Regions from separate parts of the Streptomyces sp. NBC_01474 genome, predicted to be linked through region 1. Evidence: riboswitches for the same ligand, from Rfam matches in the RefSeq annotation. Region 1 holds a riboswitch; the other holds the start of a gene.
The links. A riboswitch is a leader RNA that binds a small molecule or an ion and turns the genes downstream of it on or off. The one in region 1 is predicted to bind ZMP and ZTP.
Positions count from the first base shown of each region.

Region 1 (4,214 bases):
GCCAGGCGGCGTGGTCGAAGGAGAAGCCCGCGTCGAGCAGCCGGCCCGGGACTACGCGGCGGCTCTTCAGAAGGAGTTCGGTGTCCGAGCGGAGTGCGAACGCGCCGAGTTCGGCCATCCACTTCGTCGCGGGCAGGCCCACCGGAACGCCCCATGCCGTACGAAGCGCACGCATGAAGTCACGCTGCGGCAGTGGCTCTGGGGCGGCGAGGTTCACGGGCCCGTCCAGGTCGTCGCGTTCGATCAGGAACCGGACCGCTCGGGCGAAGTCACGGTCGTAGATCCAGGACACGTACTGGCCGCCGCCCGCGACCGGACCGCCGAGGCCGAGCCTGGCCAGACGAAGGAGGATGTCGAAGACGCCGCCGCGATCGGGGCTCATCACCATCGCGGAGCGCAGGGCGACCTTGCGGGTGTGCGGGGTGTCCGCCTGCTCCTGCGCCCGCTCCCACGCCTTGGCGATCTCGACGCTGTAGCCCCAGTAGCCCGGGACGCCGGCCTCGTAGCCGCCGAGCAGGCCGGTCGCCTCGTCGTTCGGCGCGGCGAAGCCGTGGGCGTAGATGGTCGCCGTACTCATCTGCAGCCATACCCTCGGAGGTCGCGCGGCGGCGGCGATGGCCTCGCCGACGATCTCGGCGGACCGCACGCGCGAGTCCATCATGGCCCGGAGGTTGGCGGGGGTGTAACGGCAACTGACGCCGCGTCCGGCGAGGTTGATCACGACGTCGCTGCCGTCGACGACGTCGGCCCAAGGGCCCAGGGTCTCGCCGTCCCAGCGCGTCTCCCCGTCGCGCACCGGCCGCCGCGTGAGGACCACTACTTCGTGTCCCGCTTCGGCCAGTTCACGCTTCAGGATCGTCCCTACCTGTCCGGTGCCGCCGGGTGTCACGATCTTCATGGAGCCCCCTCATCGTGTCGGCACCACCTTACCGCAGATATTTGAACGCGTTCAAATAGGGAGAGGGGTAGCTGGGCAAGATGGCCCTCAGACCCGGTCGCTGACGTGCAGGTCGAGTCGAGTCCCCTCGTGCCCGGCGTCTCCACCCCAGGCAGGAGCCGCATGTCGTGGTCGTAGCCCCCGCCCGCGAGCGACCGGAAGGGGACCGGCGTGGCCGTGAAGAGTGCCGAGCCGTCGGGCGAACTCCGTCCGCGCCCTGACGAAGCGGTCGTCTGGGAGCTCGTTCGAGCTGTACACCGCGAACGGCTCCAGCGGGTTCATGCCCGTGAACCAGAACAGGCCGTGCCGCATGGGGTGCAGGACGTCCTCGAGACTTCCGTGGATGCCTCGATCGGAGATCGCCGACTCGCGCGCGCCGACGGTCACCGACACGAGCGCCAGCCTGCCCGTCAGGGAGCTTTCGCCGTACGGCGGCGGGACCGCGGTGCCGTACGCGAAGCCGCTCGTGAAGACCCGGTCGATCCATCCCTTGACACCGCTCACAGTGCGGAGTTCAGGCGTATCCGGGACAGCGGCGAGGTCGTGATGCGCGCGGCGGGGCGCACGCGCCTGAGGCGCCCGGTGGCCGGGCTGCTCACCCTGGACTTCGAGACACTGCACGTACCGGCCGCGCCCGGCGAGACGGGCCCGGTCGTGCACGTCTTCAGCACCGAGGAGGGTAGCGCGGAGGCCACGGCTCTCACATGGCTGACCGAAACCGTTACAGTGGCGGACAGGCCGTGACTGGCGCTGAGGTGGAGAACCACCGGGGAGCGGCCTGACCAAAGGGTCGACGTATGCCGTGCGCCTGGGCGAATGGTCAATGACGCCTGGGAGGCGACCATGTCCCCGACACAGACAGCCCACCTCATGGACGGCACCGGTACGGCCCGGCGCCTCGTCGAGGAGTCCGCGGGCAGAGCGGCGGAGCTGGTGAGGCGTACGGGCTCGGCGCCCTGCCTCGCGACCGTACTGGTGGGCGAGGATCCCGCCTCCGTCACCTACGTCCGTATGAAGCAGGCCCGCTGCGCCAAGGCCGGCATCGAGTCGCGGCGCGTCCAGCTCCCCGCCGGAACGACGACCGCGGAGCTGGTCGCCGCCCTCCGCGAGCTGTCGCAGGACGCGTCGGTGCACGGCATCCTGCTCCAGCACCCCGTGGGCCCGCACATCGACGAACGCGCGGCGTTCGAGGCCATCGCACCGGAGAAGGACGTCGACGGCGTCACCATGACCTCGTTCGGCGCGATGGCCTTCGGGCTGCCCGGATTCGTCTCCTGCACACCGGGCGGAATCATGCGGCTCCTCGACGAGTACGACGTCGATGTCGCGGGGCGGCATGCCGTCGTCGTGGGCCGGAGCGCGATCCTCGGCAAGCCGGCCGGGATGCTTCTGCTCGCCCGGGACGCCACGGTGACGTACTGCCACTCCCGCACGGCCGACCTGAGCGCGTACGTGAGGGAGGCGGACATCGTGGTGGCGGCCGTGGGACGGCCCCGGCTCATCCGCGGCGAGGACATCAAGCCCGGCGCGGTCGTCATCGACGCGGGCTACAACGCGGGCAACGTCGGCGACGTCGACTTCGACACCGCGGCCGAGCGGGCCCGCCTGATCACTCCCGTCCCCGGCGGGGTGGGCCCCATGACCATCGCCGTCCTCCTGGCCCAGACCGTCACCGCGGCGTACCACCAGCTCGGCGCGGACCTAGATCGCGCACTCGTCTGACAGGACCGCGCCGATCGAGCATCCGGGATCCCTGGTCGGTGGCGGCGTCGAGGAGTCCGGCGGCCGCCACCTCGAGGGCGGTGCGCGGCAGCGGCTCGCACTCCAGCGGTGCGCACACCTCGAAGCCGAGGTGCCGCACGGCCGTCTCCCCCGACGGCAGCATCTGGAGATACTCGGGACCGTCGGCTTCCTCGCGCCCCAGGAGGAACTCGACGGTCAGCAGCGTGCCGGCGGCGATCCACGGGGATCCGGCCTGCGGTTCACGGTCGATCAGCGTGAACTCCCACTCGTACGGGCCCGTAGGCGGCGCCGCGAGGAGCCACCGGGCGAACTCGGCGGCCCGCGGCGCGCCTTGACCCAGTGGCAGGCGCCCGAAGAAGTACCCGTCGAACCACCAGCCGCCGCCCGCATCTCTGTCGAGGGCGATCCACAGATCCTCGACGGGGCGGCCCGGGTAGTGGGACCCACGCCCTGCGAGGCGAAAGAGCGGACCGGTCCCAGGACGCTCGCCTCCGTACACCATCACGCGATCTCCCTCGCCCTCCGATGCTCAGGCGACCCAGTGCGGCCGTCGCGCGGCGCACGCCGCAGGAAGGCCGGCGGCGAGCGCGGTCGCCATGCGGTGGACGGCTTCGCGCAGGGTGTCCGCCGGGGTCGTGTACGGGATGCGCATCCGCTGCTCGAAGATGCCGGGGTCGGTGGCGAAGCAGGCGCCGCTCTCGATCCGGACGCCGTTGTCGAGGGCTCGTTCGGACAGCGCGGAGGCCACCGGTTCACCCAGGTCGACCCACAACGACAAGCCACCGGGCGGCAGTTGCCAGGACCATTGCGGCATGTGTTCCGTCAGTGCGGCGACCAACGCGGCGCGCTGCAACCGTAGTTGCTCGAGTCGGGGCAGCAGAATCCCGTCGGCTCGGTCCAGGAGGGCGAGTGCCAGGAGTTGGTCGACGACCGATCCGCCCATGTCGGTGGCCACGCGCTGGCCCGCGAGTTCGGTGACTAGCCGTGCGGGCGCGCGCAGCCAGCCGATGCGCAGGCCGCCCCAGTGGGTCTTGCTCATCGAGCCGATGCTGATGACCCGGCCGGTGCCACCCTTCGCGGCGTGGGAGGCGAAGGGAGGCGGCGGGGGGACGTCGAGCGCGAGGTCGGCCAGCGTCTCGTCGATGACCAGCCAGGTACCGGACCGCTCCGCCGCACGCAGGACGCGTACCCGCTCGTGTTCGGGCATGAGGCAGCCGGTCGGGTTGTGGAAGTCGGGTATCAGGTAGACAAGTTGGGGCACGACCTGGCGGAGAGTCGATTCGGTGATCTCGATGTCCCAGCCGGTGTCGGTCACGGGGACGGACACGGTACGCAGCCGGGCTCGACGCAGTGCCTCAAGGGCGTTCGGGTAGGACGGGTTCTCGACCATGACCCGGTCGCCGGGGCTGCTCAGCAGTCCCAGGACGAGGGTCAGCGCGTGCTGTGCGCCGGATGTCACCAGGATCTGTTCCGGCAGGGTGGCGAGGCCCCGTCGGGTGTAGCGCTCGGCGATGGCGGCGCGCAGGTCGGGCAG
Region 1 is NZ_CP109449.1:1,011,793-1,016,006, forward strand. Features, by position in the region: gene OG758_RS04940 (DUF1731 domain-containing protein) at 1-898, opposite strand, end outside; gene OG758_RS04945 (NAD(P)H-dependent oxidoreductase) at 986-1,441, opposite strand; partial or broken gene OG758_RS04950 (MmyB family transcriptional regulator) at 1,451-1,681, shown strand; ZMP/ZTP riboswitch at 1,668-1,758, shown strand; gene OG758_RS04955 (bifunctional 5,10-methylenetetrahydrofolate dehydrogenase/5,10-methenyltetrahydrofolate cyclohydrolase) at 1,781-2,659, shown strand; gene OG758_RS04960 (hypothetical protein) at 2,607-3,185, opposite strand; gene yczR (MocR-like transcription factor YczR) at 3,210-4,214, opposite strand, start outside.

Region 2 (4,214 bases), 3.8 Mb from region 1:
CAGCCCCAACATCGCGAGCCCCGCCACCACCACCCCGACAGCGCCCCACTCGACGCCGCTCAGCCGTACGTCCAGCAGCCGCGTGGAGACCACCGCCGTCACCGCCAGGCTCGCGGCGAGCGCGGCCCCGACGGCGTAGATCGGAATGGATCGCAGCGCCACGACCTGCAACACGAACCCGAGCAGGTCGAGCCCCAGCCCGGCGACATAACGCCACTGCTGCAGCGCCCGCAGCAACAGCGCGGCGTCGACACCGGACCCCGACCCCGGCTCCGCGGCCCGCGCGGCCATCGCCTGCAACACGGAAGCCGTACCGAAACAGGCCGCCGCCCCGAGCGCGCAAAGCATTCCAAGAAGCACAAAGCGACTGTAGAGGGTGTGCCTACGCCGACCGGCCCGTGAGCGATTCCTGCTCCGGTGGCTCCGTGAGCGGCTCCCCGTCCGGTGGTGCTCCCGTGAGTGGCCGGACCACGAGTCGGCCGCCCGTGCGCCGGAGGCGCACCGCCGTCAGACCGCCAGGACCGCCCGGAGCTGGTCGAGCCCCCAGTCCAGGTCCTCCTTACTGATCATCAGAGGGGGAGCGATCCTGATCGTGCTGCCGTGGGTGTCCTTGACCAGGACGCCCTTGGCCATCAACTTCTCCGAGATCTCTCTTCCCGTCCCGTACGACGGATCGATGTCGACCCCCGCCCACAGCCCGCGTCCCCGCACCTGCGTCACCTTGCCCGTGCCCGTCAGCAGCCCGAGCTCCGCGTGGAGATGCTCGCCCAGCTCGGCCGCCCGCTGCTGGAACTCCCCGGTGCGCAGCATCGCGATGACCTCGAGCGCCACCGCACACGCCAGCGGATTCCCGCCGAACGTCGATCCGTGCTCGCCCGGCTTGAACACCCCGAGCACCTCGCGGCTGGACACCACCGCCGACACCGGCACGACCCCACCGCCGAGCGCCTTGCCCAGCACGTACATGTCAGGCACCACGCCCTCGTGCTCACAGGCGAACGTCCGCCCCGTCCGCCCGAGCCCCGACTGGATCTCGTCCGCGATGAACAGCACGTTCCGCTCGCGGGTCAACTCCCTTACCGCCGGAAGATATCCGGCCGGCGGTACGAGGACACCGGCCTCGCCCTGGATCGGTTCGAGCAGCACCGCGACGGTGTTCTCGGTGACAGCGCCGCGCAGCGCCGTCAGATCGCCGTACGGCACGATCTCGAACCCCGGCGTGTAAGGACCGAAGTCCGCGCGCGCCTCATGGTCCGTGGAGAAGCTGACGATCGTCGTGGTGCGTCCGTGGAAGTTGTTGCCCGCCACGACGATCTTCGCTCTGCCGTCGAGCACCCCCTTGACCTGGTACCCCCACTTCCTCGCCGTCTTTACGGCGGTCTCGACCGCCTCCGCCCCTGTGTTCATCGGCAGCACCATGTCCATGCCGCACAGCTCCGCGAGCTGGGTGCAGAATGCGGAGAACCGATCGTGATAAAAGGCGCGGGACGTCAGCGTCACCCGCTCCAGCTGCGCCTTGGCGGCCTCGATGAGCCGCTGGTTCCCATGGCCGAAGTTGAGCGCTGAGTAGCCTGCGAGCATGTCGAGGTACCGGCGCCCTTCGACATCCGTCATCCACGCGCCCTCCGCCGTGGCGACCACGACGGGCAGCGGATGGTAGTTGTGCGCACTGTGCGCTTCGGACGCGGTGATGAAGGCTTCCGTTGCGGCATTCGGAGGAGTCACAGCAGTCACGGGATCTCCGTTCTTACAGCTCTGATGGCGCGAAGACGTGGGCTTGTGGCCTCTTCCTATCGTCGCTCGCATCGTGGACCTGGAAACCTCGTCCTGCGGCGCGCCCGGTAGTGTGGCCCGCAGGGCCGTGACTGGCGCGCTGGGATGGGACCGACCATCGGGGAGCGGCCTGTGAACTGTGTGCCGTGCGCCTGGGCCGACCCGTGAACCTCCTGCTCTCGACCTCGCTCGAGCAGGGGAGGTCCCATCCGTCCGGAGGTCAGTCATGTCAGAGCCCACCCTCTCCACCGAATCCGTAGCGTTCCGCAGCGCCCTCGACGTGATCCGGGCTGTCGAGCCCCGCGTGGCCGACGCCATCGGCCAGGAGATCGCCGACCAGCGCGAGATGCTCAAGCTGATCGCCAGCGAGAACTACGCGTCCCCGGCCACCCTCCTCGCGATGGGTAACTGGTTCAGCGACAAGTACGCCGAGGGCACCGTCGGCCGCCGCTTCTACGCCGGCTGCCGCAACGTCGACACCGTCGAGGCCCTCGCCGCCGAACACGCCCGCGAGCTCTTCGGCGCCCGCCACGCCTATGTACAGCCGCACTCCGGTATCGACGCCAACCTCGTCGCCTTCTGGGCCGTCCTCGCCCAGCGCGTCGAGGCACCCGCCCTGGAGCTGGCCGGCGTCCGCAACGTGAACGACCTCTCCGACGCCGACTGGGCCGAGCTCCGTCAGGCCTTCGGCAACCAGCGCATGCTCGGCATGTCCCTGGACGCCGGCGGCCACCTCACCCACGGCTTCCGCCCGAACATCTCCGGCAAGATGTTCGACCAGCGCAGCTACGGCACCGATCCGCAGACCGGCCTCGTCGACTACGAAGCCCTGCGCGCCATGGCCCGCGACTTCAAGCCGCTGATCATCGTGGCCGGCTACTCCGCGTACCCCCGCCTGGTGAACTTCCGCATCATGCGCGAGATCGCCGACGAGGTCGGGGCGACCCTCATGGTCGACATGGCGCACTTCGCGGGCCTGGTCGCCGGCAAGGTCCTCACCGGCGACTTCGACCCGGTGCCGCACGCCCAGATCGTCACCACCACGACGCACAAGTCGCTGCGCGGCCCGCGCGGCGGCATGGTGCTCTGCGACGACTCGCTCGCCGACCAGGTCGACCGCGGCTGCCCGATGGTCCTCGGCGGTCCGCTGCCGCACGTCATGGCCGCCAAGGCCGTCGCCCTGGCAGAGGCCCGCCGTCCCGAGTTCCGCGACTACGCCCAGTCCGTCGTCGACAACGCCCGTGCCCTCGCCGAGGGCCTGACCCGCCGTGGCGCCACCCTCGTCACGGGCGGCACGGACAACCACCTCAACCTGATCGATGTCGCCACCTCCTACGAGCTCACCGGCCGCCAGGCCGAGAACGCGCTCCTCGACTCCGGCATCGTCACCAACCGCAACTCCATCCCCTCCGACCCGAACGGCGCCTGGTACACGTCCGGCATTCGTATCGGCACCCCTGCCCTGACCACCCGTGGCCTGGGCACCGCGGAGATGGACGAGGTCGCCGGCCTCATCGACCGCGTGCTCACCGCCGCCGAAGCGGGCACCACCAGCAAGGGCGCGCCCTCCAAGGCGCAGCACGTCCTGGACGAGAAGATCTCCGACGAGGTCTCCGCGCGAGCGTCCGACCTGCTGAGCGGCTTCCCGCTCTACCCGGAGATCGACCTCACCTGATCGCTTGACCGGCCCGTCACCGGCCGCACCGACGGGCCGGTCAGTGCGCTCCCCCAGCCGTGAGAGCTGGAGAGCGACCCTCAGGAATCGATCAGCTGCTGCCGTGGTCCCGCATCGGGCGGGGTCCCGCCCGATGCGTGACGACCCGGCAGCCTGTCGGCCAAGGGCCGCAGCACCAGAGCCAGCGCGGCACCCGCCACCAGACCCGGTATCGCCCACCACCAGTCCACCCCGCCGTGAGACCCGACTGCCGAGGCCCGAGCGCCTTCGGAAGGCCCGGCATCGCGACCGTCGGCTGCCGGAGCTGGAGCTCCACCGAGGGCTTCCTTGGACCGGTCCGGCGACTGCCAGGGCACCGGGAAGATCGGACTCCCGCCCTTTTCGGACCGCGCGCCCATGACTCCGAGGTCCTTCAGCAGCGCGCGCAGCTCCGCCGGCTTGCGCGCCTTGTGCCAGTACCCGTTGTAGGAGTCCGGCACGTGCGTCGCTGTGTGTATCCAGACGTCCTTCGTGCCCGGCGAGTCCGGATAGACCCGGTCGACCCGCCACGGCAGCACGTCGTGCACCAGCCATGTGACATTGAGCTGACGCCCCGCGCCTATTCCCAGGCCGGGCGGCTCCTCCCGGCGCCCCTGGTCCGGCTCGCCGAGGAGACTCTCCAGCGGCCCGTACTTCTTGTCACTGAAGTAGAGCGACGCGCTCTGGCCGCTCTCGGGCGACACCACCAGAACGCTCGTCGGTCCGCCCGCCGACGCCCCTGACGCGC
Region 2 is NZ_CP109449.1:4,763,110-4,767,323, reverse strand. Features, by position in the region: gene OG758_RS21775 (hypothetical protein) at 1-348, opposite strand, end outside; gene rocD (ornithine--oxo-acid transaminase) at 508-1,734, opposite strand; ZMP/ZTP riboswitch at 1,852-1,938, shown strand; gene OG758_RS21765 (glycine hydroxymethyltransferase) at 2,000-3,448, shown strand; gene OG758_RS21760 (hypothetical protein) at 3,529-4,214, opposite strand, start outside.
Region 2: linked by a shared signal. The riboswitch ahead of OG758_RS21765 (glycine hydroxymethyltransferase) and the one ahead of OG758_RS04955 (bifunctional 5,10-methylenetetrahydrofolate dehydrogenase/5,10-methenyltetrahydrofolate cyclohydrolase) in region 1 are both predicted to bind ZMP and ZTP.